DNA from 4 places in the Streptomyces tamarix genome. Region 3 is predicted to be linked to each of the others. Evidence: riboswitches for the same ligand, from Rfam matches in the RefSeq annotation. Region 3 holds a riboswitch; each other region holds the start of a gene.

Region 1 (7,479 bases), on a different contig from region 3:
GTTCGTCGATGGTGCCCGAGTGCCTGCGCGTGGACGCGGCGCCGCTGCTGCTCGGCTCGTACTCGGACGAGGTCGGCCGGGCCCTGTTCGGCGCGACCGCCGAGCTGACCCGGCTGGCCGGCTGGATGGCCTTCGACACGGGCCAGCAGGAGGCCGCCCAGCGGTACTACATCCAGGCGCTGCGCCTCGCGCGCGCGGCGGCGGACGTGCCGCTCGGCGGGTACGTCCTGGCGTCGATGTCACTGCAGGCCACGTACCGGGGCTTCGCCGACGAGGGCGTGGACCTGGCGCAGGCTGCCGTGGAGCGCAACCGCGGCCTGGCCACGGCGCGCACGATGTCGTTCTTCCGACTCGTCGAGGCCCGCGCCCACGCCAAGGCCGGGGACGCGGCGGCCGCCGGGGCGGCGCTGAAGGCCGCCGAGGGATGGCTGGAGCGGTCGCGGGACGGCGACGCCGACCCCTCGTGGCTGGGCTTCTACTCGTACGACCGGTTCGCCGCCGACGCCGCCGAGTGCTACCGCGACCTGAAGGCGCCGCGCCAGGTGCGCAGGTTCACGGAGCAGGCGCTGTCGCGTCCGACGGAGGAGTACGTACGCTCCCACGGGCTGCGGCTGGTCGTCAGCGCCGTAGCGGAACTGGAGTCGGGGAACCTCGACGCCGCCTGCGCGGCCGGCACGCGCGCGGTGGAGGTGGCCGGGCGCATCTCTTCGGCCCGTACGACGGAGTACGTACGGGACCTGCTGCACCGTCTGGAGCCGTACGGCGACGAACCGCGGGTGGCGGAGCTGCGTGAGCGGGCCCGGCCGCTGCTGTCGGCCCCGGCGTAGGACCCGGGGCGGGGTCCGGCGCGGAGGCGTGGCACCGGGTCGGGTGCCGGGCCCTCCGGGTGCCGGTGGGGGCGCGGAGGGGCGCACCACCTGGCGTGATCCATCTCCCACCGCCGTGCGTGCCTGGTTTAACGGCGATGTCAGCGGGCCAGTGCACTATCGGGGTGGGAGGTGGCACAGGTGTCCGGGTTCGGCGGCGGCATGTTCGACTGCGACGTCCTGGTGGTCGGCGGCGGGATCATCGGGCTGTCGACGGCGTACGCGCTCTCGCGGGCCGCGCCCGGCACGCGCGTGACGGTCCTGGAGAAGGAGCCCGGCCCCGCCCGCCACCAGACGGGCCGCAACAGCGGCGTCATCCACAGCGGCATCTACTACCGCCCGGGTTCCCTGAAGGCGCGGTTCGCGGTGCGGGGCGCGGCCGAGATGGTGAAGTTCTGCGCCGAGTACGGGCTGCCGCACGAGGTCACCGGCAAGCTGATCGTCGCCACGGACCGCTCCGAGCTGCCCCGGCTGCACGCCCTGGTCCAGCGCGGCCGGGAGAACGGCATCCCGGTGCGCGAGCTGGGTCCGGCCCAGATCGGCGCGTACGAGCCGAGCGTGCGGGGCATCGCCGCGATCCACGTCGGCACGACGGGGATCTGCGACTACGGCGCGGTGGCGGAGCGGCTCGCCGAGGAGTCCGGCGCGGAGGTGCGGTACGGGGCGCGGGTCACCGCCGTCGACCGGCGGCCCCGGGGCGTGGCGGTGCGCACGGCGGACGGTGCCGTGGTGCGCGCGCGGGCGCTGGTGAACTGCGCGGGGTTGCACTGCGACGCGGTGGCGCGGCTCGCGGGGGACGAGCCGGGCATGCGGATCGTGCCGTTCCGGGGCGAGTACTACGAGCTGGCCCGGCCCGAGCTGGTGCGGGGCCTGGTGTACCCGGTGCCGGACCCGGCGTTCCCGTTCCTCGGCGTGCACCTGACGCGGGGTGTCGGCGGGGGCGTCCACGTCGGTCCGAACGCGGTCCCCGCGCTGGCCCGCGAGGGGTACGGCCGGCTCGTCGTGCGGCCCGGGGAGCTGGCCGGGACGCTGGCCTGGCCCGGCACGTGGGCGATCGCCCGGCGGCACTGGCGGTACGGGGCGGGCGAGCTGCGCAGGTCGCTGTCGAAGCCGGCCTTCACGGAGGCGGTGCGGCGGCTGCTGCCCGAGGCGACCGCCGCCGACCTGCGGCCGGCCCCGGCGGGCGTGCGGGCGCAGGCGGTGCTGCGGGACGGGACGCTGGTGGACGACTTCCTGATCCGGGAGGCGCCGCGCACGGTGCACGTGCTGAACGCCCCCTCGCCCGCGGCGACGGCGTCCCTGCCGATCGGGCGGGAGGTGGCCCGGCGGGCCCTGGCGCACTTGATCGGGTAGGGAACGCGGGGAGGGTTCGTAGAATCGAAGGCACTGTGTCCGAGAAGACCGCGTCGAGCACGCCCCCCACGACCCCCGCTCCCGTCAGGCCCCGTACCCCGGGAGCCCCCGCGCCCGCGCCCGGAGCCCCCGCGCCCGAGGTGTCCGCTGCCGAGGTGACCGCGCCCGGGGCGACCGCGCCCGAGGCGGTCGGCGGGCAGCCGCCCGTGTCCGGCGGGGGCTCCGGCGTGCCCGCGTCGCGCCGCGGCAGCCGGATGTTCCCCGACGGGACCGGGCCCTCGCCCGACCCGGCCGGCTCCCACTTCGAGCGCCGCATCCGCAGCTTCCAGCCGCGCCGCAGCCGCGTCACCGCCGGCCAGGCCGACGCGCTGCGCCGCCTGTGGCCCACCTGGGGCCTGGACATCGACGGGCGGCGCGTCCTCGACCTGGACGAGATGTTCGGCGGGCTCCCGGTCGTCCTGGAGATCGGCTTCGGCATGGGCGAGGCCACCGCGCGGATGGCCGCCGACGACCCGTCGACCGGCATCCTCGCCGTGGACGTGCACACCCCGGGGCAGGGCAACCTGCTGGGCCTCGCCGAGCGGAACGGCCTCACGAACGTCCGCGTCGCGAACGGCGACGCGATCATCCTGCTCCGCGAGATGCTGCCGCCCGCCGCGCTCGCCGGCGTCCGCGTGTACTTCCCGGACCCGTGGCCGAAGAAGCGGCACCACAAGCGGCGGCTGATCCAGCCCGAGTTCCTGAGCCTCGTCGCGACCCGGATGAAGCCGGGCGCGGTCCTGCACTGCGCGACGGACTGGGAGCCGTACGCGGAGCAGATGCTGGAGGTACTGACGGCGCACCCGGACTTCGAGAACACGGCACCCGGCGGCGGCTTCGCGCCCCGGCCCGGCTTCCGCCCGCTGACCCGGTTCGAGGGGCAGGGCCTGGAGAAGGGGCACGTCGTCCGCGACCTGCTGTTCGCCCGCGCGTGACGGCCCGGCCGCGCTCGTCCACAACGTACTCGCGCTTGTCCACAACGCGCTCGCGGAGTGTCAGTCCGGCCGTCTAGGGTCCATCGGGTGTCAGATTCGCGCGCGCCCCGCTCCGCACCGCGGACCCCTCCGCCGGCCGGCCCCGCCCAGCCGGCCATCCCGGCATACCACCCGCGGCCGTCGTTCGACGCCGTGCCGGACCGGGTCCGTTGGCGGTACAAGCCGCGGGGCGCGTTCTGGCGCAGCAGGGCGGTGCGCGCCTCGGCCGTGATCCTGGTGCTGGCCCTGTGCGCCCTGGTGATCCTGGCGCTGGTGCGGGAGCAGACGGGAACGGCGGGTTTCGTGGTCGGCCTCGGGCTGGCGCTGCTGCCCGTACCGCTGCTGGCGGCGGCGTTCCGCTGGCTGGACCGGGTGGAGCCGGGCCCGTGGAGGAACCTGCTGTTCGCCTTCGCCTGGGGGGCGTTCGCGGCGGCGCTCGTCGCGATCCTCGCCAACACGTTCGCGACGCGCTGGATAGCCACGGCGACGGCGGACCCGACGTCGGCGGACACGCTCGGCGCGACCGTCGTCGCCCCCGTCGTGGAGGAGGGCGCGAAGGCCGTCGCGATCCTGCTGGTCTTCCTGTTCCGCAGGCGGGACTTCACGGGGCTGGTCGACGGCGTGGTCGTCGCCGGGTTCACGGCGACGGGCTTCGCGTTCACCGAGAACATCCTGTACCTGGGGAGCGCCTTCGACGAGGACCAGGAGTTCGGGACGTCCGGCTTCGAGTCGGTGACGGCGGTGACGTTCTTCGTCCGGGTCGTGATGTCGCCGTTCGCGCACCCGCTGTTCACGGTCCTGACGGGCATCGGGTTCGGCGTCGCCGCGATGACGGCGCGCCGGCGCAGGGTGGTGCGGACGCTGCTGCCGCTGCTGGGGCTGGTCCTGGCGATGGGGGTGCACGCGCTGTGGAACGGCTCGACGACGTTCGGGCCGTGGGGCTTCCTCCTCGTGTACGGGGCGTTCATGCTGCCGGCGCTGGGTCTGCTGACGTGGCTGGTGATATGGACGCGCCAGCGGGAGCTGCGGACGATATCCGGCGAGCTGCCGGCGTACGCGGCGGCCGGTTGGCTGTCCGCCGACGAGCCGCTCGCGCTGTCGTCGATGCGGGCGCGGAGCCTGGCGCGGTCCTACGCGGCGCGCACGTTCGGCCCGGCGGCGGCGCGGTCGGTGGGCGAGTACGAGGCGTTCGCGACGTCCCTGGCGTTCCTGCGGTACCGGGCGCGGCGGGGTGTGGCGGACCAGGACTTCACGGCGCGGGAGCAGGAGCTGCTGCACCACATGTGGCAGCGGAAGGAGGTGGCCGCCCCGGCCCTGACGTTCGCGGCGCGCGCGACGGGCCGGGTGTGGACGCCGCCGCCGCACCGCGACTACGCGGGCTACAACCCGTACCGCTACTGAGGCCGTACGGGCTGGGGCGCGGCCGGGCCCGAAACACGGCCGGGCCCCGAGAGCGGGGCGCGGAACCGGGGCGCGGAACCGGGGGCGCGGCCGGGCCCCGGGACCAGAGCACGGTCGGGACCCGGGGCCGGGAAGAGCGGACCGGCAGCCCTGGCGTCGGGGGGTGTGCCGCCGGGGCTGCCGGGATCGGGGTCCGGCGCGGGACGCGCCGGGGTACCGGGACGCGTCGGGGCGCCGGGGTGTCAGATGGTGAGGCCCTTGCCGCGCAGCCAGGCCAGCGGGTCGATGCCGCTGCCGGAGGCGGTGTGGACCTCCAGGTGGAGGTGCGCCCCGGTGACGTTGCCGGTCGAACCGACGCGGCCGATCGTGTCGCCGGTGCCGACGGACTGCCCGGCGCTGACGGTCATCGAGGAGAGGTGGCAGTACCAGACCTCGGTGCCGTCCGCCAGCTCCAGCACGACGCGGTAGCCGTACGCACCGGACCAGCCGGCCGACTTGACGGTACCGCTGTGGACGGCGTTGGCCGGGGTGCCGGTGGGGGCGGCCAGGTCGAGGCCGGTGTGGTAGCCGGAGGACCACATGGAGCCGGCCTGGCCGTACGTGGAGGTGATCGTGTACGAGGAGGTCGGCAGGGCGTAGCTCGCGGCGAGCTTGGCCAGGCGCTTGGCCTCGGCCTTCGCGGTGGCTTCCGCCTCGGCGCGCTTGCGCTCCTTCTCGGCGGCCTTCGCCTCGGCCTCGGCGGCGGCCTGCTGGGCGGCGGCCTCCTCCGCGGCCTTCTCCGCGGCCGCCTTCTCGGCGGCGGCCCGGGCCTCGGCCTCGGCGGACGCCTGCTGCTGCTCGGCCTGCTGGAGGATGCGCGCCCGCAGCGCCTCGCCCGCGTCGGCCTCGGCACCGGCGCCCCGGGCGTCGGCGGGGCCGTTCCCGGTGGACAGGGCGAGCGTGGCGAGACCGGCGGAGGCGGGGGCCTCGTCGGGGGCGTCGTCCGCGTCGTCGCCGAGGAACGCGCCGACGCCGGGGAGCGAGGAGGCGTCGGGGAGGTTGATGTCCGGCAGGGATATCGCGACGCTGGGCTTGTCGTGCGCGGTGGCCATGCCGCCCGCGCCGACGGCGGCGATGACGCCGACCCCGAGGACGGTGGAGCTGCGGGCGAGGCCGCCGCGCTGCTTGACCACACGGTGCCGGCCCCGGACGGGGCGGACGGTCTCCTCGGTGGGGTTCCACTCGGAGGCGGCCGCGGGGGCGGCGGTGGCCGGAGGTCCCGAATCGGTGGGACGGCCGGTCGTGTCGTACGAGCCGAAGGGGGCTTCGGGGGCAGGCCTGTTGGACGCCACGGAGGCGTACTCCTTTCCTTCCTTCTCCGCCTACCGGGTTAGCTGACGGGTTCGGAGCAGGAAGGTCCCCTACGGGCCGGTGAAGGCCCGATTCACCCCAAGTGCGGTGGTTCCCCGGTTCCCTTGCGGGATTCGGCGCATGCGCACGGCGCCGCCTTCTGCGACGACTGATACGACCGCGCTGCGTTATCGAACGTTAATAGAAGCCGGGCCCGTATTCCAAGCCGCTCCCGGGAACACCTCGCTCACTCGGCAGTGAATCAAGGCCCTATAAAGGGACAAGTCACAGCAAATTGACCCCTTGTCAGGCGGTCGCGCCCCCGAAACTCCTCGATCAAATTTCTGACTGTGTGTCAATTGTTATCGCACAGAGCGGCCTGTCGATCACGCAGGGTAGATACCGGCCCCGGTGCCCCGCCGACCTGCCGCGCAGACACCCGGACACCCGGCCCCGCAGACACGCAGACACGCCGAAGGCCCGGTGCTGTGTGCACCGGGCCTTCGGTTTCAGTAGCGGGGACAGGATTTGAACCTGCGACCTCTGGGTTATGAGCCCAGCGAGCTACCGAGCTGCTCCACCCCGCGTCGATGAACACCACCTTACGCTATTCCAGCGAAGGTCATTCACCATTTCGCACTCCACGGCCGGAAAGTTTCCGGCGGCCCCTCTCCGGAGGCCCGGAACCACGCCGCGCGAGCCCGGCCGCCCGGCTCGGCCCTCCCTCCCGGAGGAGGTCGCGGACCCCCGGTGACCGGGGCGGGCGGAGTACCGTGGGAAGTGGTGGACGTCCGGTTCGCCGAAGGGACCGGATCCCGTAGACAGGCGGACATCAGCATGGCCCACTCCGACACGCCTCCCGCCCCCGGGCACCTGCCGGACACCCTCCACGAAGCGGTGGAACCGGGGACGGCGCTCCTGCGGCTGGAGACGACCCGCTCCCGCGAGGGCGTCCTCGACGGGGCGTGGTGGCCGCGCTCCCATGACATCGCGGAGGAGCTGCCCGCCCTGGTGAGCGCCCTGACCGAGCACCTCGGCCCGATCTCCCGCGTCGGCCTGGACGCCGCCGCCTGGGAGGGGCTCCCGGCCCGGCTGGTCGTCGACGAGCGGGTGGTGCGCATCGACTCGTTCCCCGTCGGGGACGACACCGTCCTGGTCACCCGCGGGGACCAGGACCACTTCTCGCTGCTCGTCGTGCCTCCGGACACGCCCCGGGACGAGGCGCGCACCGCGATGGCGCAGGCCGTCCGCGCCGACAACGTCACGCAGGCCCGGCAGATCCTCGTCGACACGCGCACCGGGCGGAGGGCCGGCCCTCCCCGGGGCTGACCCGTGCGGGGACCACCGCACCGACCCGCGCGGACGCACCGACCCGCGCGGGGCCGTCCCGCCGCGAGCCGCCCCGCCGCACTGGCCCACCGCAGGACCGCCCCGCCGCGCGGGCCCCACGGGACCGACCCACCCGAGCCCCACGGGCCGATCCCCCACACGGACTCTCCACAGGCCACCCGGCCCCA
Region 2 (7,479 bases), on a different contig from region 3:
CGGGGAGGTCGCCGGCAGGCTCGAAGGGCTGACCGGGGACGGGCAGGGCGACCGCCTGCCCCACGGCGGCTGCTGCCGCGACCGTCCACTCCCCCGGTTCGGCCCAGGGGTGCGGGGCGAGGTTGAACGTGGCCCAGTGGATGGGCAGCATCACGCCGGAGGGCCGGCCGCCCTGGAGGTCGAGGTGGGCGCGCAGGCCCTCGGCCGGCGTCATGTGGATGTCGGGCCAGAAGTCCGAGTACGCGCCGATCTGGATCATGGTGGCGTCGAACGGGCCGTGCGTCGCGCCGATGTCGCGGAAGCCGGGGAAGTAGCCCGTGTCGCCGCTGTGGTAGACGCGGTGCTCCGGGCCGGCGACGACCCAGGACGCCCAGAGCGTGTGCTGCCGGTTGCGCAGGCCGCGGCCGCAGAAGTGGCGGGCCGGGGTGGCCGTGAGCCGCACGTCGCGGATCCGCGTCGACTCGTCCCAGTCCAGCTCGCGCAGCCGGGAGGGGGCCACGCCCCAGCGCTCCAGGTGGGCGCCGACGCCGAGCGGGACGGCGAAGAGCGTGTCCGTCCCGGCCAGGGCGCGGATCGTGGGCAGGTCGAGGTGGTCGTAGTGGTCGTGGGAGATCACGACGACGTCGACCGGTCCCAACGCGGCGAGCGGCAGCGGCACCGGGTGCAGCCGCTTGGGCCCGGCGAAGGAGAAGGGCGAGCAGCGGTCGCCCCAGACCGGGTCGAACAGGACGCGCAGGCCGTCGATCTCGGCGAACACGCTGGAGTGCCCCATCCAGGTCAGGCGCAGCCCGGAGGCCGGGGGCCGGGCCAGGTCGGCGGCCGTGGTCGGGTGGAGGGGCACGGGACGGGCGGGGGCGCGACGGACGCGTTCCTCCTTGCGGAAGTACGTCTTCGCGAACTCGGCGGCCGAGCCGGAGGGCCTGTGCCGGGTGGCGCCGGGGTTGCGGAAGGCGCCGTCCGCGAAGTTCGGCGAGCGGCGGATCCGTTCCAGCCGGTCCCCGGCGGCGTCCGCGCCGAAGGCGGCCGGCCGCAGGGAGAGGAACCGGGCGCGCAGCCGTCCGAGAGCGTCGTCGCCGGACACAGCACCTCCAGGGGGCTCAGGTCCTTCCATTATGAGCGGACGGTACGACAGGGCTGCGGGGCGGTGGGCGGGCGTCCGGGATACTGTCGCGCGCGAAGGGCGGAGGACGGGCGGATGACGTGACGAGGGTGCGGCTGTCGGCGGCCGAGCGGCGCGAGGAGCTGCTGCGGGCGACCGTCGCCCAGATCGAGGCGCGCGGCATGGCGGCGGTGCGGGTCGCGGACGTGGCGGCGGCGCTCGGGGTGAGCGGGGCGCTGGTCCTGTACCACTTCTCGACGAAGGAGAAGCTGGTCGCGGCGGCGTTCGCCCACGCGGCGGAGGGGGACTTGGCGGAGCTGCGCCGCGTCCTGGACCGGCGGGCCCCGGCGGCCCGGCGGCTGCGGGCGGCCGTGCGCTGGTACGTGCCGGGCCGGCGGACCCGGGGATGGCGGCTGTGGATCGAGTGCTGGGCGGCCGCTCCGCGGGAACGCGCGCTGCGGGAGGTCGCGGCGCGGCTCGACCGGCAGTGGAGGGCCGCGCTGGCGGAGGTGTTCGCGCAGGGAGCGGCGGCGGGCGAGTTCCGGTGCCCCGACCCGGAGGGCGCGGCCGGGCGGCTGACGGCGCTCCTCGACGGGCTGGGCGTCCGGATGACGACGTACCGGGGGTCGTTGAGTCGTACGACGGTGCTGCGCTGGGCGGACGAGGCCCTGGAGCGGGAGCTGGGCGGGACCGGGGAGGGCGGGGCCTGAGCGGCCGGGGCGCACGCGTGGAGGCGGGCTCCCGGCGAACCGGCCGGGTCGGCCCGTACGGCGACCGCCGCGCGCGGAGGCGGAACCGCCCCCCTGCCGCGTGGCCGGCGGTGGGGCCGGGGCCGGAGCGCCCCGTACGCGCGCGTGGCCGGCCGATCGGGGCCGGCACCGGCCTCCCCCCTGAGCGGACCGCCCCTTACGCGCGCGTGGCCGGCGCCCGCGCCCCGCTCGCCGTACCGGAGCGTCCGCTACAGCGGCAGCAGGTCCGGGCGCTTGGCCGAGATCCGGTCGCCGGAGCTCTCGCCGCGCAGACGGCGGCCGATCCAGGGGACGAGGTACTCGCGGGCCCACTGGATGTCGTCGCGCCGCTCCTCCAGGGTTCCGCGCGGCGGGAGCGGCGGCCACGGCTGGTCGGGGTCGGCCGGCACGTCGAGGCCGAGGAGCTGGGCGGCGCGCAGCGCGACCCGCGTGTGCCCCTCGGGCGACAGGTGGAGCCGGTCCGCGTCCCAGGCGCGGCGGTCCTGGACGGTCCTGAGCGACCACAGGTCCAGGACCGGGCAGCCGTACCGGTCGGCGATGGCCCGGACGTGGCTGTTGTACGTGGCGATCCTGCCGCGCAGGCGGCGCAGGACCGGGACGCCGCGCGTGTCGAATCCGGTGGTCACCACGACCGTGCCGATGACGGAGGTCAGGTCCGCGACCGCGCGTTCGAAGCGCGCGGCCACGTCGTCGGGGTCGCTGCCGGGCCGGATGATGTCGTTGCCGCCGGCGCAGAAGGTCACCAGGTCGGGGAGGAGCTCCTTGGCCCGGGGCACCTGCTCCTCCACGATCTGGTCGAGGAGCCTGCCGCGCACGGCGAGGTTGGCGTACCGGAACTCCCGGCCCTCCGGGAGCCGGTCGGCGAGCAGGACCGCGAGGCGGTCGGCCCAGCCGAGGAACCGCCCGTCCGGGCCCGGGTCCCCCACGCCCTCGGTGAAGCTGTCGCCGATCGCCGTGTACGACCCGATCACGTCGTTCTCCCCCATCGTCGAATCGTCTGCCACGGCAGCACATCATCCACCGTGGGATGTGACCTACGCGACCGTAAGGAGGGGTTGACGGGGCGTGATCTCCGCCACCGCGCCGCCGCCCGGCACCCTCGCGGGGTGCCGGGCGGCGGCGGTTCGCGGTGACGCGCGCGTCAGGTTCAGATGCTGACGCCGTGGCTCCGGAGGTAGGCCAGCGGGTCGACGTCCGAGCCGTAGCTGGGGCTGGTGCGGATCTCGAAGTGCAGGTGCGGGCCGGTCGAGTTGCCGGTGGAACCGGACAGGCCGATCTGCTGCCCGCCGCCGACGGTCTGGCCGGCGGAGACGGAGAGGGAGGACAGGTGGGCGTACTGCGAGTAGTTGCCGTCCTCGTGCTTGATGACGACCTCGTTGCCGTACGCGCCACTCCAGCCGGCGGAGACGACGGTGCCCGGGCCGACGGCCTTGACGGTACTGCCGGAGGAGGCGGCGAAGTCGACGCCCGTGTGGTAGCCGGAGGACCACATGGAGCCGGAGGCGCGGTACGGGGTGGTGATGCCGGCGGAGACCGGGGCGGTGAAGCCGGAGCCGCTCTGCGCGGGCGTCTGGGTCTCGGCCGGGGCCTGGGTCTCGGCCTCGGCCGGGGTGTCGGCCGCGGGCTTCGCCTCGGCGGGGGCCTGGACCTCGGCGGGGGCCTGGGTCTTGGCGGCGGACCGGGAGGCGCGCTCGCCGCGGGAGTCGTCGGCCCTGGCGGTGGCCTTGGCGCCGAGGGTGAGCTTCAGGCCCGGGTGGATGAGCGCCGGGTCGTCGCCGATGGCCTCGCGGTTGTCGGCGTACAGCTTCTTCCAGCCGCCCTCGACGTTCTTGTTGTGGGCGATCTTCGCCAGGTAGTCGCCGGCGACGACGGTGTAGACGCGCGGCGCGGGCTTGGCGGTCCCGGCGGCGGACGCGACGGCGGCCGTCTGCGCGGGGGCGGCGGCCGGGGCCGTGGCGGGGGCGGCGGCGTGCGCGCCGGTCGCACCGAGGAGCGGGAGGGCGATGGCGGCACCGCCCGTTCCGGCGGCGACGAAACCGCGCGTGAGCGGGCTGGACTTGATACGGCGGTGCTTACCCTTGGCGGGCATGGCGAATTCCTCTCCGGCGCCTGCGAGGTGAGCTGTCGGGTTCGGGCTGGAGCTGCCCGGCCGCGCGGGTGGCGCGACTTCACCCCGAGCCGTACGGGAATTCCCGTACGGCGGCCTACCTGGTTCCCCCGCTCCTGCCACACGTGGGTGGGTGCGAATTCCGGGGCGGCGGCAGGATTCGGCGATCCGCCCGGCTGGAACGGGACCGTAAACGAGTGGGGACGACGGGAACAAGCGGATGGTTGCCCCCGCTCATTCACGCCGGGGAATTCTTCGGGGAATTCCGGTCACCCTCCGTGGATTACGGATCATGAATTCCCGTGTGGCGCGGGGATTCCAGGCGGCGCCACCGGATACGATCCGTCACCTTTATGACGCTGCTCACGCGGTGGAGCCCATCCCCCTTGTTTCCAGGGCGCGTTATGACGTACTCCATCAATACGGACAGAAGCGACAGAATCCCTCTTACGTGATCATCGGATCAACAACGACACAAGCGGACGATCATCGCGCCGAAGCCGCCTGGCTCCCCTGGGCGAACCACGCCGGAACAGGACGCGGCCACGGTGGGGAGCAGGGCGTCCCGCCACCCGCGCGCCACCGGCGGGACGGTGCGCCGCACCCACCCCGCGGCGGATCCTTGCCCGGGGAAGCGATGTCGTATCGTCGGACCGCTACCTCGTCGGCGGCCGTCGCCGACGCCAGACACGGAGGAGCTCCCGTGACGCAGCAGCTGCCGTCCTTCCCGTCGACCGCCGAGCCGGAGCTGACCGGCGTCCGCAACTTCCGTGACGTGGGCGGGCTGCCGACCGTGGACGGGCGCCGGGTGCGGCCCGGGGTGCTGTTCCGCAGCGGGCACCTCGCGCACGCCACCGAGGAGGACGCGGCGTTCCTGACGTCGCTCGGGCTGCACACCGTCTTCGACTTCCGCAACGCCGCCGACCAGGCGCTGGAGGGCCCGGACGTGGAGCTGCCCGGGGTGCGTAACGTCAACATCCCGCTGACGGACCCGGCCGACGGCGCCGAGTTCTGGGGGATGGTCCGCAACGGCGACCTGGACCAGTTGCGGGACCTGCTCGGGGACGGCAAGGCGGCGGCGCGGATGCGGGCCGCCTACCGCGGCATCGTCGTCGAGCGCACCGCGGAGCACAGCCGGGTCCTGCACGCCCTCGCCGCGGACAGCGTGCCCGCGCTGATGCACTGCGCGGCGGGCAAGGACCGCGCGGGTCTGTCCGTGGCGGTGGTGCTGCTGGCGGTCGGCGTGGAGCGCGAGGCGATCGAGGCGGACTACCTGAAGTCGAACGACCCGCACCGCCGGTACAAGGTCCGCCGCAGCGACTCGTCGCCCGCCGGGATGTCCCCGGAGGTGATGGAGCTGCTCGGCCCGCTGTTCGACGCGCGCGCCGAGTACCTGCACACGGCGTACGCGACGATCGAGGAGACCTGGGGCTCCACCGAGCGGTACCTCGGCGAGGGGCTCGGCCTGAGCGGCGAGACCCGCGACCGGCTGCGCGAGCGCCTGCTCGACGTCTGAGGTCCGCGCGGGCCGGGCGGCTACTGGTTCTGGCCGCCGAGCAGGAAGAGCAGGTAGAGGAAGGCCGCGAAGAGGTGGCCCGCGACCAGGTAGGCGAACAGCCGTATGACGAGGTTGCGGTTGATCCACCGCTCCTGGGTGCTGGGGATGGGGTTCGGGTTCTCCGGCTCGGACACGCGTACCTCTCGGTCGTCTCAGTGGCGCTGGGCGGGGCCGCCGCCGAGGCACAGGTCGGCGGCGGAGCTCTGCAGGAGGGTGTGGACGAACAGCAGCTCCGCCCCGTCGCGGGTGGCCGCGGCGATCCGGTGCGGGGTGAGCGAGTCGAAGTGGGCGCTGTCGCCCGGGTCGAGGACGTGCACGGCGTCGCCGAGCGCCAGCCGTACGCGCCCGGCGAGCACGTACAGCCACTCCTCGCCCGGGTGGACGCGGACCGCGTCGCGCAGCCCCGTGTACGGGACCTCCACGCGCAGCGCCTGCATGGCCCTGTTCGCCGCGCCCGCCTGGTGGTAGGTCCAGCCGCCGGCCTCGACCGGCTCGGCGCGGCCGGCGCGGACCACCGGGTCCGCGGCGTGGGCCGCCTCGCCGAGCAGCTCCGACACGGTCGTACCGTAGGTACGGGCGAGCCCGAGCAGCATCGGCAGCGACGGCTGGCGGCGGCCGGTCTCCAGACGGGACAGGTGGGCCGGGGAGAGCCCGGCGCGCCGGGCGGCCGCCTCCAGGGTCAGGCCCCTGCGGCGGCGCAGGGCGCGCAGTTGGGGCGCGACGTCCGGCAGCGCGTCGGCCGGCTCGCCTTCGACGGTCGTCATGCGTCCATTGCGCCAGGAAATTTCCCGGGGGGCAATTTTCTTGCCTCCCGGGCAAAAATCACCGGTTGGCGACGGCCTGCTTGACCAGGGTGCGCCCGAAGTCCCAGATCAGTCCACCGCCGCTGTGCGCCTCGTCCATCACCGCGGTGAACGCGGTGACGAACCGGTCGACGTCCTCCTCCCCGACCACCAGCGGCGGGATCAGCTTGATGACCTCCAGGCGGTCGCCGGAGACCTGGGTGAGGATCCGGTGCCGCTGGAGCAGCGGGACGACGACCATCTGCGCGAAGAGCCCCCTGCGGGCCGTCTGGAGCATCGTCCAGCGGCCGCGCAGGGCCAGCGACGAGGGCCTGCCGAACTCGATGCCGATCATCAGGCCGCGCCCGCGCACCTCGCGGAGCATCTCGTACCGGTCGACGAGCTCCGCGAGCCGGGACTTCAGCAGGGCGCCGGTGCGCCGGGCGTTCTCCACGAGGCCCTCGTCCTCCAACACGGCGAGGACGGCCAGGCCGGCGGCCATGGCCTGGGCGTTGGCGCCGAAGCTCGCCGAGTGGACGACGACGCGGTCCATCGACGAGTAGACCTTCTTGAAGATCCAGTCCTTGCCGAGGGTGGCGCTGACCGGCACGTACCCGCCGGACAGGGCCTTGGCGACGCACACGAGGTCGGGTTCGACGCCCTCCTCGTGCTGGTAGGCGTAGAAGTCGCCGGTGCGGCCGAGGCCGGTCTGCACCTCGTCCGCGATGAGCAGGGCGCCCCGCTCGTGCAGCAGTTCCGCGGCGGCGCGCAGGAAGCCGGGCGGGGCCTCGTGGACGCCCTTGCCCTGGATGGGCTCCACGATCATCGCGGCCACGTCGCCGCGCCTCAGCTCCCGCCCCAGGGCGTCGAGGTCGCCCAGCTCGATCGCGGTGTCGGGGAGCAGCGGGCCGAAGCCGTCGCGGAAGCAGTCCTCGCCGTTGACGGAGAGCGCCCCGGCGGTGAGCCCGTGGAAGGCGTGGGCGCAGTACACGACGCGCGGCCGGCCGGTGGCGCGCCGGGCGAACTTGAGGGCGGTCTCCACCGCCTCCGCGCCGCTGTTGCCGAAGTGGACCCGGTCCAGGTGGGGCGAGTGGGCGAGCAGCCGCTCGGCGAGGAGGCCGGGCAGCGGCGCGCAGTCGAACCGGGTGAGGTCGGGCAGGGAGAGGTCGAGGACGTCGTGCAGG
Region 3 (7,479 bases):
ATGAAGACCAGGTCCTCCTCGCCCGTCCGCAGCTCCGCCGCGCCGACGATCCGGTCGCCCTCCTTGAGCGTGATGACTTCCAGCTCGTCCTTGTTCGCCGGATAGTCGGGCACCACCCGCTTCACGACGCCCTGCAGCGTGCCCAGCGCGAGGCCCGGCGACGACTCGTCGAGCGTCGTCAGGCAGACGACCTCCTCGTCCTTCTCCAGCGTCAGGAACTCCGACAGCGGCGCCCCGCCCGACAGGTTCGGCGCCGCCGCCGTGTCCGGCAGCTGCGGCAGGTCGATCACCGAGATGCGCAGCAGCCGCCCCGCGGACGTCACCGCGCCGACCGTGCCGCGCTGCGTCGCCGCGACCGCCGACACGACCACGTCGTGCTTGGCGCGCTTCCCGCCGCTCTCCGGCAGCGGGTCGCCGCTCGCCGTACGGGCCAGCAGCCCCGTCGAGGACAGCAGCACCCGGCACGGGTCGTCGGCGACCTCCAGCGGCACCGCGGCGGCCGGGGAACCGGCCGACTCCAGCAGCACCGTGCGCCGCTCGGTGCCGAACTTCTTCGCCACCGTGGCCAGCTCGGACGACACGAGCTTGCGCAGCTCGGCGTCCGACTCCAGGATCTTCGTCAGCTCCTCGATCTCGCTGTTCAGCCGGTCCCGCTCGCCCTCCAGCTCCAGCCGGTCGAACTTGGTGAGCCGCCGCAGCGGCGTGTCCAGGATGTACTGGGTCTGGATGTCGCTCAGGGAGAACCGCTCGATCAGCCGCTCCTTGGCCTGCGCCGAGTTCTCACTCGACCGGATCAGCCGGATCACCTCGTCGATGTCGACGAGGGCCACCAGCAGGCCCTCCACCAGGTGGAGCCGGTCCCGCTTCTTGCCGCGCCGGAACTCGCTGCGCCGCCGCACCACCTCGAAGCGGTGGTCGAGGTAGACCTCCAGCAGCTCCTTCAGGCCCAGCGTGACCGGCTGGCCGTCCACCAGCGCCACGTTGTTGATGCCGAAGGACTCCTCCATCGGCGTCAGCTTGTACAGCTGCTCCAGCACCGCCTCGGGCACGAAGCCGTTCTTGACCTCGATGACCAGGCGCAGGCCGTGCTCCCGGTCCGTGAGGTCCTTGACGTCCGCGATGCCCTGGAGCTTCTTCGCGCCGACCAGGTCCTTGATCTTGGCGATGACCTTCTCGGGGCCGACCGCGAACGGCAGCTCCGTGACGACCAGGCCCTTGCGGCGCGCCGTCACGTTCTCCACCGTCACCGTCGCGCGGATCTTGAACGTGCCGCGGCCGGACTCGTACGCGTCCCTGATGCCGGACAGGCCGACGATCCGGCCGCCGGTCGGCAGGTCCGGGCCGGGGACGAACCGCATGAGCGTCTCGAGGTCGGCGCCCGGGTGCCTGATCAGGTGCCGGGCGGCCGCGACGACCTCGCCCAGGTTGTGCGGGGGCATGTTGGTGGCCATACCGACCGCGATGCCCGACGCGCCGTTGACCAGCAGGTTCGGGAAGGCGGCCGGGAGGGCGGCCGGCTCGCGCTCCTGCCCGTCGTAGTTCGGCACGAAGTCGACGGTGTCCTCGTCGATCGACTCCGTCATCAGGGACGTCGCGTCGGCCATCCGGCACTCCGTGTACCGCATGGCGGCCGGCGGGTCGTCGTTGCCCAGCGAGCCGAAGTTGCCGTGGCCGTCGACCAGCGGCAGGCGCATCGAGAAGGGCTGCGCCATGCGCACCAGCGCGTCGTAGATCGACGCGTCGCCGTGCGGGTGGAGCTTGCCCATCACCTCGCCGACGACGCGGGCGCACTTCACGAACCCGCGCTCGGGGCGCAGGCCCATCTCGTTCATCTGGTACACGATCCGGCGGTGCACCGGTTTCATGCCGTCCCGCGCGTCGGGCAGGGCTCGGGAGTAGATCACCGAGTACGCGTACTCGAGGAAGGAGCCCTGCATCTCGTCGACGACGTCGATGTCGAGGATCCGCTCCTCGAAGTCGTCGGGCGGCGGGGTCTTCGTGCTGCGGCGGGCCATCGCTGCTGCGGCTCCTTCACCAACAAGGTTGATCTGACGCCGACCATTGTGGACCGTCCCACTGACAGGACCGACCGCGACCCGGAAGAGGGACGCCGCAGCTTGCCGGGAACTTCGCAGGGCGCCGGTGCGCTTGCATACAGTGGCAGGACTTTTCCATGACGCGATCGAAGGGACGTACATGCCCATGGGTCACACGGCCACAGCCCAGGCCGGCTCCGGCGGCCTGACAGCGACCGAGCACCGGCTGGCCAACGGCCTGCGCGTGGTGCTCTCGGAGGACCACCTGACCCCGGTCGCCGCGGTGTGCCTCTGGTACGACGTCGGCTCCCGCCACGAGGTCAAGGGCCGCACCGGCCTCGCCCACCTCTTCGAGCACCTGATGTTCCAGGGCTCCCAGCAGGTCCGGGGCAACGGCCACTTCGAGCTGGTGCAGGGTGCCGGCGGCTCCCTCAACGGCACCACGAGCTTCGAGCGCACCAACTACTTCGAGACCATGCCCGCCCACCAGCTGGAGCTCGCCCTCTGGCTGGAGGCCGACCGCATGGGATCCCTCCTCGCCGCCCTCGACGACGAGTCGATGGAGAACCAGCGGGACGTCGTCAAGAACGAGCGCCGCCAGCGCTACGACAACGTGCCGTACGGCACGGCGTTCGAGAAGCTGACCGCCCTCGTCTTCCCGGACGGGCACCCCTACCACCACACGCCGATCGGTTCCATGGCGGACCTGGACGCGGCCACGCTGGAGGACGCCCGGGACTTCTTCCGCACGTACTACGCGCCGAACAACGCCGTCCTGTCCGTCGTCGGCGACATCGACCCCGAGCAGACGCTCGCCTGGGTCGAGAAGTACTTCGGCTCCATCCCGTCCCACGACGGCAAGCCCGCGCCGCGCGACGGGACGCTCCCGGACGTCATCGGCGAGCAGCTCCGCGAGGTCGTCGAGGAGGACGTCCCGGCCCGCGCCCTGATGGCCGCCTACCGCCTCCCGGCCGACGGCACGCGCGCGTGCGACGCCGCCGACATCGCCCTCACCGTCCTCGGCGGCGGCGAGTCGTCCCGGCTGCACAACCGGCTGGTCCGGCGCGACCGCACCGCCGTGGCCGCCGGCTTCGGGATGCTGCGGCTGGCCGGCGCGCCCTCGATGGGGTGGCTGGACGTGAAGACCTCCGCCGGGGTCGAGGTGCCGGACATCGAGGCCGCCGTCGACGAGGAGCTGGCCCGGTTCGCCGCCGAGGGGCCCACCGCCGAGGAGATGGAGCGCGCCCAGGCCCAACTGGAGCGCGAGTGGCTGGACCGGCTGGGCACGGTCGCGGGCCGCGCCGACGAGCTGTGCCGGTTCGCCGTCCTGTTCGGCGACCCGCAGCTCGCCCTCACGGCCGTCCAGCGGGTCCTGGACGTCACCGCCGACGAGGTGCGCGAGGTCGCGGCAGAGCGGCTGCGCCCGGACAACCGCGCGGTCCTCGTCTACGAACCCACCAAGGCCGACGACGGCGACCGGACCGACAGCGACGAGGAAGAGGGGGCGGACCAGTGAGCGACGCTGCCGTGTCTCTGACGACCATGGAGTTCCACCCGCGGCCGAAGCCGGGCACGCCCCGCGTGTGGGCCTTCCCCGCGCCCGAGCGGGGCGAGCTGGGCAACGGCCTGACGGTGCTGCGCTGCCACCGCCCCGGCCAGCAGGTCGTCGCCGTCGAGATCGTCCTCGACGCCCCGCTGGACGCCGAGCCGGAGGGCCTCGACGGCGTCGCCACCATCATGGCGCGCGCCCTGTCGGAGGGCACGGACAAACACACCGCCGAGGAGTTCGCCGCCGAGCTGGAGCGGTGCGGCGCCACCCTGGACGCGCACGCGGACCACCCCGCCGTGCGGGTCTCCCTGGAGGTGCCGGCCTCCCGGCTGCACAAGGCCCTCGGGCTCCTCTCCGACGCGCTGCGGGCGCCGGCCTTCGCGGACGACGAGATCGACCGCCTCGTCCGCAACCGCCTCGACGAGATCCCGCACGAGACGGCCAACCCCGCCCGCCGCGCCGCCAAGCAGCTCTCCGCCGAGCTGTTCCCGGCCTCCTCGCGCATGTCCCGGCCCCGCCAGGGCACGGAGGAGACCGTCGCCCGGATCGACTCCGCGGCCGTACGGGCCTTCTACGAGGCCCACGTCCGCCCCGCGTCGGCCACCGCGGTCGTCGTCGGCGACCTGACCGGCATCGACCTGGACGCGCTCCTCGACGACACGCTCGGCGCGTGGACGGGCGGCGCGCCCCGCCCGCGCACGGCGTCGCCCGTCACCGCCGACGACACCGGCCGCGTCGTCATCGTGGACCGGCCGGGCGCCGTGCAGACGCAGCTCCTCATCGGCCGCGTCGGCCCCGACCGGCACGACAGCGTGTGGCCCGCGCAGGTCGTCGGCACGTACTGCCTGGGCGGCACGCTCACCTCCCGCCTGGACCGCGTCCTGCGCGAGGAGAAGGGCTACACGTACGGCGTGCGGGCCTTCGGGCAGGTCCTGCGGTCCCTGCCGGACGGCACGGGCGCGGCGATGCTCGCCATCAGCGGCTCCGTCGACACGCCCAACACCGGCCCGGCGCTGGACGACCTGTGGAAGGTGCTGCGCACCCTCGCGGCGGAGGGGCTCACCGACGCCGAGCGCGACGCCGCCGTGCACAACCTGGTGGGCGTGGCCCCGCTCAAGTACGAGACGGCGGCGTCCGTCGCCGGCACCCTCGCCGACCAGGTCGAGCAGCACCTGCCGGACGACTTCCAGGCACGGCTGTACCGGCTCCTGGACGCGACGGGCACGGTGGAGGCGACGGCGGCCGTCGTCAGCGCCTTCCCGCCGGACCGCCTCGTCACCGTCCTCGTCGGGGACGCGGCGCAGATCAAGGCGCCGGTGGAGGCGCTGGGCATCGGCGAAGTGACCGTCGTCACCGGCTGATTGACGGGGCGGAACCCCGTCGTCCACCCGGACGGCGGGGTTCCGTTCTTGCTCGGACTTATGTCCGTTTTGTTGGAGAGGTTGGGTGTCTGTTCTGTGGCGTGCGCTACAAAAAAGCGTGTCTGTTTGGTGATTGAAAGATCAGCCGCATAGCGTCTTAGGCGCTGTCCGCCCCCCGTACCCGCCGCACCCGCGGCACCGGGCAGCGATCGCCGAATCCCCGTCGGGCGTGAGCCCGGGGAGCCGGGGACCCATGTCCCCTGGGGTGAATCGGACGCCTTCGCCACCGCGTGGAGGGGCCCGTAGGAGACCTTCCTGCTCCGAACCCGTCAGCTAACCCGGTAGGCGAGAGGGAAGGAAAGGACACGTTCCCTTCATGGCGTTCACCCGTTCCACCGGGAAGCACCGTGCCCCGAGCCGAGTGAGCCGCAGGAGCGCCCACGTCGCCGGCGCCGCCGCCCTCGCCACCTCCGGCGTCATCGGAACCCTCGCCTCCCCGGCGTTCGCCGCGGACGCGGAGCGCGCCTCCCTGGAGGACACCGGCCTCAACCAGGCCATCGCCGGCTACGAGCTGGCCGACGAGGTCGAGGACCAGGCCGCCGCCCAGGAGCTGGCCGCCGAGGTGGCCGAGCGCCAGGCGCAGGCCGAAGCGGCGGCCGAACGCCAGGCCGAGGCCCGGGTCCAGGCCGCCCGCGAGGCCCAGGAGCGCGCCTCCCGCGAGGCCGAGCGCAAGCGCCTCAACTCCTTCCAGCTCCCCGTGGCCGGCTCGTACGTCTCCACCCCCTACCGGGCGGGCGGCTCGCTGTGGTCCTCCGGCAGCCACTCGGGCGTCGACTTCCACGCCCCGTACGGCTCCGCCGTCGTCTCCGTGGGCCTCGGCACGGTCGTCGAGGCCGGCTGGGGCGGCGCGTACGGCAACAACGTGGTGATCCGGATGCACGACGGCACCTACACGCAGTACGGCCACCTCGCCTCGATCGGCGTCGCGGTCGGCCAGACGGTCATGCCGGGCCAGCAGATCGGCATCTCCGGCTCGACCGGCAACTCCACGGGCCCCCACCTCCACTTCGAGGCCCGCACCTCCGCCGAGTACGGCTCCGACGTCGACCCGGTCTCCTACCTCCGGGCGCGCGGCGTCGACGTCTGACCCGCCCCGCTCCGCGAAGGCCCCGGCTCGGTCACCGAGCCGGGGCCTTCGCGTCGCCCCTCCGCCTTCCCGCCGCCCGCAGTCCACCGCCCCGGCCAAAAATTCACCATGGATTACGGCCCGGGATCGGAAAATGCCCTTCGTTGCAATAGAGTCACCGAACAGCGTCGAACTATTGGGTGTCGCGCGGATTAAACGGTGGGCGGAGCGATTCGGAGGTTCGGTATGCGCATTCCCGCGCACTCGGTGTGTACGGCGATCCGGGCGGACATCGTCTCCGGGGTGCTGCCGCGCGGCAGCCGCCTCGCCGAGGAGCAGCTCGCCCGCCGCTACGGCGTCTCCCGCGTCCCCGTCCGCGAGGCGCTGCGGACCCTGGAGTCGGAGGGCTTCGTCGTCTCGCGCCGCCACGTCGGCGCCTGCGTGGCGGAGCCGACCGAGCAGGACGCCGCCGACCTGCTGGAGATGCGCACGCTGCTGGAGCCGCTGGGCGCCGCCCGCGCCGCCCAGCGCCGCACCGAGGCCCACCTCAAGGTGCTGCGCGGCCTCGTCCGCCTGGGTCGGGAGGGGGCCCGCCGCGGCCAGGGGGAGGACCTGCGCCCGCTGGGCGACTGGTTCCACGAGACGCTCGCCCAGGCGTCGGCCAGCCCCGGCCTGACCTCGCTGCTCACCCAGCTGCGCCACAAGACCGCCTGGATGTACGCGGTCGAGGAGCCGGCCAGGCCGGCCGAGGCGTGGGCGGAGCGCGGCGCGATCGTCGACGCCGTCGCCCGGAGCGACGCGGAGCGGGCCCGGATGCTCACCGCCCAGCACGTCGAGCGGTGGCGCGGCACCCACCGGCTGCGCCGCACGGGCCGCGTGAGGGGTTCGCAACCTCCCGTAAACACCGCCGGAGCGCGGAATTAACAGCGGGGCCGTATACAAAGGAAGGGAGAAATGACGGGGTCCTTTTCGGCTGCCCGCGAAAAGCGCTGTCCGGGAAATCGGGGAATCCGCGGGACCGGCGGGAACCGGAAATCCGGCGCGTCCCGGAAGAAGGAGAGCCGCACCCCCGAATTCCGGGCGGTGCGGCTCCGTGGTGCTGCCGGTCGTCGTCAGACGGTCTCGGGAAGCTCCTCAAGACCCTCGGCGACCAGCTTCGCCAGACGGTCCAGCGCCGCGTCCGCGCCCTCGGCGTCGGAGGCGAGGACGATCTCCTCGCCGCCCTGCGCGCCCAGGCCGAGCACCGCGAGCATCGACGCGGCGTTGACCGGGGTGCCGCCGGCCTTGGCGATGGTCACGGGGACGCCGGAGGCCGTGGCGGCACGGACGAAGATGGAGGCGGGGCGGGCGTGCAGGCCCTCGGCCCAACCCACGTTGACGCGGCGCTCAGCCATGGTGTTGCCCTTC
Region 4 (7,479 bases), on a different contig from region 3:
CGCCACGTACGAGGATTAGGGGAGGGACCGCGGTATGCGGAAGATTCTGCGCGGAGGGCGGCGCCGGCTGGGCGCCCTGGGAGCGGCCGGGGCGCTGCTGGCCACGGGAGTGGCGGGGGCGAGTGGGACGGCGGCGCACGCCGCGGACGGCGCCAACGGCCCGGTCGTCCTCACCACGCCCGGCGTCGCCGCGGGCGGCCAGGCCGTCCACACGGTGACGGTCGACGCGGCGGAGGGCGGCGTACTGACCCTCGGCTTCCAGACCGCCGACGACCAGCGGCCCTGGGGCATGCGCGACGAGTGGTCCATCGGCCTCACCGTCGGCGCCCCGGACGGCGTGGAGCAGCCGTGCACGTACCCCGGGTCCGCCCTGCTCCTCGAAAAGGTGAGCTGCGAACTGCCGGCGGGCCGGCACACGCTCACCTACCGGGTCTCCGCGTCCGCCTCCGTGCCCTCCTGGCACATCGTCGTCGACGCCCGCTTCGCCCCCGCGTCGGGGGCGGCCGACGCCACCGCCGCCGGCCGGTTCGACGTGGCCGGCGTCAGCGCCGTGCCGATGGACTGGGACGTCCTCGCCCGCGACCGGAGCGGCGACATGCGCGCGTACGGCTCCTACGAAGGGGAGGGGTCGGCGCTGGACGTCGAGTGGGGCAAGGACCTCGGTGTGAACTGGGGCCAGTACGACCGCCTCACCAAGCTCGCGCCGATCGACGTCCGCGGCCGCGGCGGCGACGTGGTGGCGCGCGACGCGTCCGGCGTGCTCTGGTACCACCGGCTCGCCGGCGGGGGGCGCACCTCCTTCGAGCCCCCGGTGCGGGTCGGCTCCGGCTGGGGCGCGTACCGGTCGATCCGCGGCGCCGGCGACCTGACCGGCGACGGCCGACACGACCTGCTCGCCGTGGACGGTTCGGGCGTGCTCTGGCTGTACCGGGGCACGGGTGACCCGGCGCGGCCCTTCGAGGCCCGTCGCCAGGCCGGCACCGGCTGGAACATCTACACCTCCCTCACCGGTGGCCTCGACGTCACCGGCGACCGGAAGGCCGACCTGATCGCCCGCGACGGCTCCGGCGCGCTGTGGCTCTACCAGGGCACCGGCGACGGCAACGCCCCGCTCCAGGCCCGCCGCCAGATCGGCACCGGCTGGAACATCTACGACGTGCTCGTCGCGTACGGCGACGTCACGGCGGACGGCCACCCGGAGCTGCTCGCCCGCGACACGGCCGGTGTCCTGTGGCAGTACACGGGCACCGGGAACGCGGCGGCGCCGTTCCGGTCGCGCGTCCAGGTCGCCCAGTACTGGGACGGGTTCGACGCCATCCTCTGATGGTACGTCAGGTCCGGTGCGCCGCCGCCCGCGGCCGGCCGGTCAGCGGGTCGGTCGGTCGGCCGGTCGGTCGGCGGGCTGGTCGGCCAGCGGGCGGAAGTGGCGGGTGAGCGCCCAGGCGGCGACCCGCTCGCCCGTCCGCGTGCCGACCGTGTTCGCCGTGCGGGTGTGGATGCCCGCCCAGGTGCGGGCGCCCACGCAGTCCCGGTTGTACTCGTAGGCGGAGGCGTAGTAGCGGGTCTCCTTCGCGAAGGCCGACGTGATGCGCAGGTCGAGGAACGGGCTGTCGGACAGCAGCGTCAACGTCCGGGCCAAGGCGCCGGTGGTGGTGGTGTGGCCACTGAGGTAGTCGGGGTGCGAGGGGGTCTCCAGGAGCGGCTCCCACGCGGGGTCGGCCTGGGTGCGGGGGTTGTTGTCGCGGTCGGCCTCGCGGATCGCGGTGATGGGCCGCCAGGTGCCGTAGTGCAGCTTGGCGTCCCACGCGGCGATCGTCGCGTCGATCTGGACGGTGTTGACGGCGGCGAACAGGCGTGCCGTGTCGACCAGGTCGAGGCCGTTCCGCGCGGCACGGTCGGCCAGGGCGCCCTGCAGGTCGAGGTCGACGAAGAACCGCGCGGTGTCGGTCTGCCACCGGCTCCGCACCCGGCTGTTCTTCGCGCCGTACGCCTTCACCTCGTTCAGGTCGGCGGCGTAGCGGGCGGACGGCAGCGCGGGCGGCGGCCCGGGACGGAACCGGTCGGGCCGGTCCATGAGCAGCGGGCGCAGCCGTGCCAGCCACGCGGTGGTGAAGGGGCGGTACGCCGACGGTGTGGGGCGCCAGACGCCGGGGGCGGGGGAGGCCGGGAAGGCGACCCGGGCGCCGTGGCCGTCGTTCTTCCGCAACGCGATGACGTGGGTGGCCGCGCGGTGGCCGAACGCCACCCCCGCCTTCTCCGCCCACCCGTCCGGCACCGCAGCGAGCGAGGCGGCGTGGGCGGCCCTCAGCCGGGCCGCCGCCTGCGGGAAGTAGTGCCGCAGCACGTCGTGGGCGGCGGTCGCGGCGGCGGCCACGGCCGACGCCGTACGAGGCGCCCGTCCGTTCCAGCGGTACGGCTCGTACCGGCCTTCGATCCCGACCACCGCGTTGTACATGCCCGTCGAGACGAGGGCGTGCCACAGGGCCTTCTCCGGCGAGATCAGACGGTTCTCGGGGTCCACGACCTCCGCCGTCAGCCGCGCCCAGTCGGCGATGACGGAGCCGGGGGCGGAGGCGGAGGGCGCGGTCTGCGGCGCCGGTGCCGCAGGTGCGGGGACCGGCGCCACGATCGCCGTCAGACCCAACAGCGTGGCCGCGGCCGCCAGGGTCCGGCGCGGTGACGTCCTCATCGATCTCTTATGCACTTTTATCCCTTTTTGGTCGATATCCGTCATTCACACCTTCGGCGTTCGGGCGGGAAGCGCAATCGCACTCGCCGCTCCAGGTGCTCCAAGCACCCGTACGGAGTCGACCCGGGACCCATGTCCGTTTGATTACTATTTCAGGGTATTGATTAAATACATATGACTTGTCTATTTTTGGGGTGAGGTGGCGGGGGGCGGGCGGGAGGCGCAAACCGTGATGTCGGTCACGGCGGGCGGACGGCGGAATTCCCCGGACGCCGCGCGGGGGCACGGAATTCACCGCCGAACGGGGCTGCAATGGATCATCGGCCGGAATTCCCGCCCTTGTTCCTCCCGGCGGATTTCGTTTACGGTCACCGTCATTCCGGAGGGAACGCCGAATCCTGCCGCCTTCCGGATTCCAGCACCCACACACGCGCGCTCGGCAGGAGCGGGGGAACCAGGTAAGTCGCCGGTCCGGTGTCCGGAGCGGCTAGGGGTGAAGTCGCGGGAGACCGCGGCCGGGCATCTCCCGCCCGAACCCGACAGCTCACCTCGCAGGCGTCGGAGAGGAAAATCCCCATGCCCGCACAGGGTAAGCACCGTCGCCCCAAGAACAGCCGCCTCAGCCGCGGGCTCGTCGTCGCGAGTACCGGCGGGGCCGCCCTCGCCCTGCCCCTGACCGGCGCCGCCACCGCCTCCGCCGCACCGGTCGCGGCGCCCGCCGTGGCCGTCGTCGCGCCGGCCGCCGCCGTCCAGGCCGCCAAGCCCGTGACGTACACCGTGGCCGTCGGCGACACCCTTTCCGGTATCGCCGGCGAGCATTCCGTGAGCGGCGGCTGGAAGAAGCTGTACGAGGACAACAAGAAGGCCATCGGTGACGACCCGTCACACATCCGGCCCGGTCTGAAGCTCACCATCGGCGCCGCGGCGGCGGCTTCGGCGGAGCGTTCCGAACCGGCCCGCGCCGACCGCTCCGAGGCCCGCGCCGTCGTCACCCCCGTCGCGGTGAAGACGTACGCCGACAACCTCGACGGCTGGATCAAGGAATCGTTGGACATCATGGCCCAGCACGGAATTCCGGGAACCTACGACGGAATTCACCGCAACGTCATGCGCGAGTCCTCCGGCAATCCGCTCGCCATCAACAACTGGGACTCCAACGCCGCCGCCGGGACGCCCTCCAAGGGACTCCTCCAGGTCATCGACCCCACGTTCAGCGCCTACCACGTGCCCGGCACGTCCCTGGACCCGTTCGACCCGGTCGCGAACATCACCGCCGCGTGCAACTACGCCGCCGACCGGTACGGCTCCATCGACAACGTCAACGGCCCGTACTGACCCGCCCTCCGGGTATCCGACGCGCCGGGCCCCGGCCCGTCGGGTGCCCGGTCGCGCACGTCAGCGGTAGAGGGCCGGCCGCTCCACCAGGCCGACCTCCACCCGGCGGCCCTCGGCCCGCGCCCGGAGGGCCGCCTCGCAGACGGCCGCCGCCGCGTACCCGTCCCAGCAGCTCGGGCCGGTGGCCCCACCGCGCAGGGCGGCGTCCACCCAGGCCCGCACCTGCCGGTCGTACGCCTCCTCGAACCGCTCCACGAACCCCGGCGCGATCGAACCGCCCCACCGGCCGCCCGCGGCGACGAGCATCCCGTGCGCGTCGCCGATCCGCGCGGTGCCGTTCTCGCACACCGCCTCGGCCTGCACCTGGTACCCGAAGCGGCAGTTGACGTAGACCTCCACGTCGGCGAGCGCCCCGCCGTCCGTCTCGAAGACCGCGAACTGCGGGTCGTCGACGCCCTCGGGGGCGTTCCCCGACGGCCGCGGCCGCATCACCGTCACCGCCGTGATCTCCTGGCCCAGCAGCCACCGCGTGACGTCCATCTCGTGGACCGCCGAGTCGCCGAGGAGCATCTCGCCGGTGAACCAGGGCGGCGACGAGGCGTTGCGGTGCCGGTGGTGCAGCATCAGCGGCCGACCCAGCCCGCCGCCGTCCAGCAGCGCCTTCAGCCGCAGGTATTCGGCGTCGTACCGCCGCATGAAACCCACCTGGACCAGCCGCCTGCCCAGCCGCTCCTCCGCCCGCAGCACCCGCAGCGCGGACGCCGCGTCCGGGGTGAGCGGCTTCTCGCACAGCACCGGCAGCCCGCGCCGGAGCGCCGCCATCAGCGCCGCCTCGTGCGCCGGACCGGGGGAGGCGACGAGCACGGCGTCCACGCCGGGCGCGGCGATCGCGGCGGCCGGGTCGGTGTACGCCGCGCAGCCGTCGACACCGTCCGCGACGGCCTTCGCCCGCTCGGCGTCCACGTCCGCGACGGCGGCCACCCGCGCCCCGCTGATCACCCGGTCGATGCGGCGCACGTGGTCGGCGCCCATCCGGCCGGCGCCGACGACGGCCACGCCGAGCGTTCCGCGCTGGGTCATGGTCGAAGGTCTCCTTCCCCGAGGTCCGGGAGGTCGGAAGGTCCGGCAGGTCACAGGGACCGGGGGCCCTGGATCCGGAGGGACCGGGAGGCCCCGGGGGCTGGAGGGCCCGGAGGGACCGGGAGCCCCGGGGTCCGGCAGGTCCGGAGGGACCGGGAAGCCCCGGGGGCCCGCCGGTCAGGCACCGCAGGAGCGGAGGAACCGGCGCGTGCGCACCGCGATCGGCAGCGGCCGGTCCGGCGGGCACGGGTACATGTCCTGCTCCACGATGGCGAACAGGTCCACGCCGAGCCGCTGCGCCGCCGCGAGCACCGGTTCGAGTGCGGGGACGCCGGACGGCGGCTCGCACATCACCCCGCGCCGCACGGCCTGCCCGAACGGGACGCCGTTCTCGACGACCTCCGCCAGGACGGCCGGGTCGACCTGCTTGAGGTGCAGGTAGCCGACGCGCTCCCCGTACGTCTCGATCAGCTTGACGCTGTCGCCGCCGCAGTACGCGTAGTGCCCCGTGTCCAGGCACAGCGAGACCAGGTCGGGATCGGTCGCGTCGAGGAACCGCTCCACGTGCTCCTCCGTGTCGAGGTGCGTGTCGGCGTGCGGGTGGACGACGATGCCGAGGCCGTACCGCTCCCGCACCTCGCGGCCCAGCCGCTCCGTGCCGCGGGCGAGGTCCGCCCACTGCCCGGCGGTCAGCTCGGGCGGTTCGACGACCTCGGCGGTCCTGTCGTCCCGCCAGAACGAGGGGATGACCACCAGGTGCCGCGCGCCCATGGCGCGGGTCAGCTCCGCGACCCGGCTCACCCGTTCCCAGGTCGCGTCCCAGACGGCGGGGCCCCGGTGCAGGGAGGTGAAGACCGTGCCGGCGGAGACCTTCAGGCCGCGCCGGGCGGTCTCGTCGGAGAGCCGGGCCGGGTCGGTCGGGAGGTAGCCGTACGGGCCGAGCTCGATCCACTCGTACCCGGCCCCGGCCACCTCGTCCAGGAACCTCTCCCAGGGCACCTGCCGCGGGTCGTCGGGGAACCACACCCCCCACGAGTCCGGCGCGGAACCGATCCTGATGCGGTCGAGGGACGGGGTGCCGACGGTGTCCATACGCGGTCCTTTCACCCGGGCGCGGGCGGTGCTGGGCGGTCTGGTACGGGCGGGTTCGACGGTGGTCCGACCCTATCGGCACGATGCCGCGCCGCGGGCGGTGCCCGCTCCGCTCGTCCGGCGTACCGCCACCGCGCGCCGGGGGCGGAGCCACCATCTCCCTCGCCCGTACGGTGGCGTCGCGCACCGCCACCGCGCGCCGGGGGCCGGGGGCCCGCGGGAGGCCCGTCCTCGCGCGGACGGTCCCGCCGCGGCGTGTGAGATCGCTCTCCATGCGGGTCAATGGTGTCCCTGCGGCTTTATCCCCCCGGAGGGGGAGGGCAGTAACGGCGTGAGTGAGCCGACGCCGACCACCGCCGCGCGGAAACCGTCCCGCCGTCACCAGGAGCGACACGCATGCCCGAACCCGCCGACACCGACCCCGAGCCCGCCGACGCCGGGACCGCTGGGACCGCCGGGACCGACACCGGCGTCGAACCGGGCGCCGGCGCCGCGGGCCGGACCCGCGGCGAGCCCTTCGACCTGATCGCCATGGGGCGCGTCGGCGTCGACCTCTACCCCCTCCGGACCGGCGTGCCCCTGGCGCGGGTCGAGACGTTCGGCAGGTTCCTCGGCGGGTCCGCCGCCAACGTGGCCGTCGCCGCCGCCCGCCTCGGCCGGTCCGTCGCCCTCGTCACCCGCACCGGCGACGACCCCTTCGGCGCGTACGTGCGCCGGGCGCTCCGGGAGTTCGGCGTCGACGACCGCTGGGTCACCCCCGTCGACGCCCTCCCCACCCCCGTCACCTTCTGCGAGATCTTCCCGCCCGACCACTTCCCCCTCTACTTCTACCGCTACCCCAAGGCCCCCGACCTGGAGATCCACCCCGGCGAACTCGACCACGGCGCCCTGCGCGCCGCCCGCGTCCTGTGGACGACCGGTACGGGACTGAGCGCCGAACCCAGCCGCGCCGCCACCCTCGCCGCCCTGCGCGCCCGGGCGGGAACCGGCGTCACCGTCCTCGACCTCGACTGGCGGCCCGCGCTCTGGGACGATCCCGCCGAAGCCCGCGCCCACTACGCCGAGGCCCTGCGACACGCCACGGTCGCCGTCGGCAACCTCGACGAGTGCGAGCTCGCCACCGGCGTCCGCGAACCCCGCGCCTGCGCCCGCGCCCTCCTCGGCACCGGCGTCGAACTCGCCGTCGTCAAACAGGGCCCCGCCGGCGTCCTCGCCGTCCACCGCGACGGCACCACCGCCGAAGTCCCGCCCGTCGAGATCGAGGTGGTCAACGGACTCGGAGC

The links. A riboswitch is a leader RNA that binds a small molecule or an ion and turns the genes downstream of it on or off. The one in region 3 is predicted to bind cyclic di-AMP.
Region 1: linked by a shared signal. The riboswitch ahead of RND61_RS20135 (M23 family metallopeptidase) and the one ahead of RND61_RS17120 (M23 family metallopeptidase) in region 3 are both predicted to bind cyclic di-AMP.
Region 2: linked by a shared signal. The riboswitch ahead of RND61_RS29145 (M23 family metallopeptidase) and the one ahead of RND61_RS17120 (M23 family metallopeptidase) in region 3 are both predicted to bind cyclic di-AMP.
Region 4: linked by a shared signal. The riboswitch ahead of RND61_RS17960 (LysM peptidoglycan-binding domain-containing protein) and the one ahead of RND61_RS17120 (M23 family metallopeptidase) in region 3 are both predicted to bind cyclic di-AMP.

The regions. Positions count from the first base shown of each region.
Region 1 is NZ_JAWCTQ010000025.1:90,806-98,284, reverse strand. It holds gene RND61_RS20155 (MFS transporter) at 1-827, shown strand, start outside; gene lhgO (L-2-hydroxyglutarate oxidase) at 1,029-2,219, shown strand; gene trmB (tRNA (guanosine(46)-N7)-methyltransferase TrmB) at 2,474-3,193, shown strand; gene RND61_RS20140 (PrsW family intramembrane metalloprotease) at 3,281-4,633, shown strand; gene RND61_RS20135 (M23 family metallopeptidase) at 4,876-5,964, opposite strand; cyclic di-AMP (ydaO/yuaA leader) riboswitch at 5,977-6,112, opposite strand; tRNA gene RND61_RS20130 (tRNA-Met) at 6,476-6,549, opposite strand; gene RND61_RS20125 (DUF5994 family protein) at 6,800-7,291, shown strand.
Region 2 is NZ_JAWCTQ010000056.1:2,666-10,144, forward strand. It holds gene RND61_RS29130 (MBL fold metallo-hydrolase) at 1-1,081, opposite strand, end outside; gene RND61_RS29135 (TetR family transcriptional regulator C-terminal domain-containing protein) at 1,201-1,809, shown strand; gene RND61_RS29140 (SGNH/GDSL hydrolase family protein) at 2,058-2,834, opposite strand; gene RND61_RS29145 (M23 family metallopeptidase) at 2,996-3,937, opposite strand; cyclic di-AMP (ydaO/yuaA leader) riboswitch at 3,942-4,097, opposite strand; gene RND61_RS29150 (tyrosine-protein phosphatase) at 4,659-5,471, shown strand; gene RND61_RS29155 (DUF6126 family protein) at 5,492-5,647, opposite strand; gene RND61_RS29160 (XRE family transcriptional regulator) at 5,666-6,277, opposite strand; gene RND61_RS29165 (aspartate aminotransferase family protein) at 6,336-7,479, opposite strand, start outside.
Region 3 is NZ_JAWCTQ010000019.1:83,019-90,497, reverse strand. It holds gene RND61_RS17135 (DNA gyrase/topoisomerase IV subunit A) at 1-2,015, opposite strand, end outside; gene RND61_RS17130 (M16 family metallopeptidase) at 2,203-3,552, shown strand; gene RND61_RS17125 (M16 family metallopeptidase) at 3,579-4,946, shown strand; cyclic di-AMP (ydaO/yuaA leader) riboswitch at 5,147-5,309, shown strand; gene RND61_RS17120 (M23 family metallopeptidase) at 5,323-6,093, shown strand; gene RND61_RS17115 (GntR family transcriptional regulator) at 6,319-6,996, shown strand; gene RND61_RS17110 (HPr family phosphocarrier protein) at 7,185-7,466, opposite strand.
Region 4 is NZ_JAWCTQ010000021.1:33,963-41,441, forward strand. It holds gene RND61_RS17950 (FG-GAP repeat domain-containing protein) at 35-1,324, shown strand; gene RND61_RS17955 (vanadium-dependent haloperoxidase) at 1,367-2,689, opposite strand; cyclic di-AMP (ydaO/yuaA leader) riboswitch at 3,099-3,262, shown strand; gene RND61_RS17960 (LysM peptidoglycan-binding domain-containing protein) at 3,266-4,024, shown strand; gene RND61_RS17965 (Gfo/Idh/MocA family protein) at 4,085-5,104, opposite strand; gene RND61_RS17970 (sugar phosphate isomerase/epimerase family protein) at 5,282-6,196, opposite strand; gene iolC (5-dehydro-2-deoxygluconokinase) at 6,728-7,479, shown strand, end outside.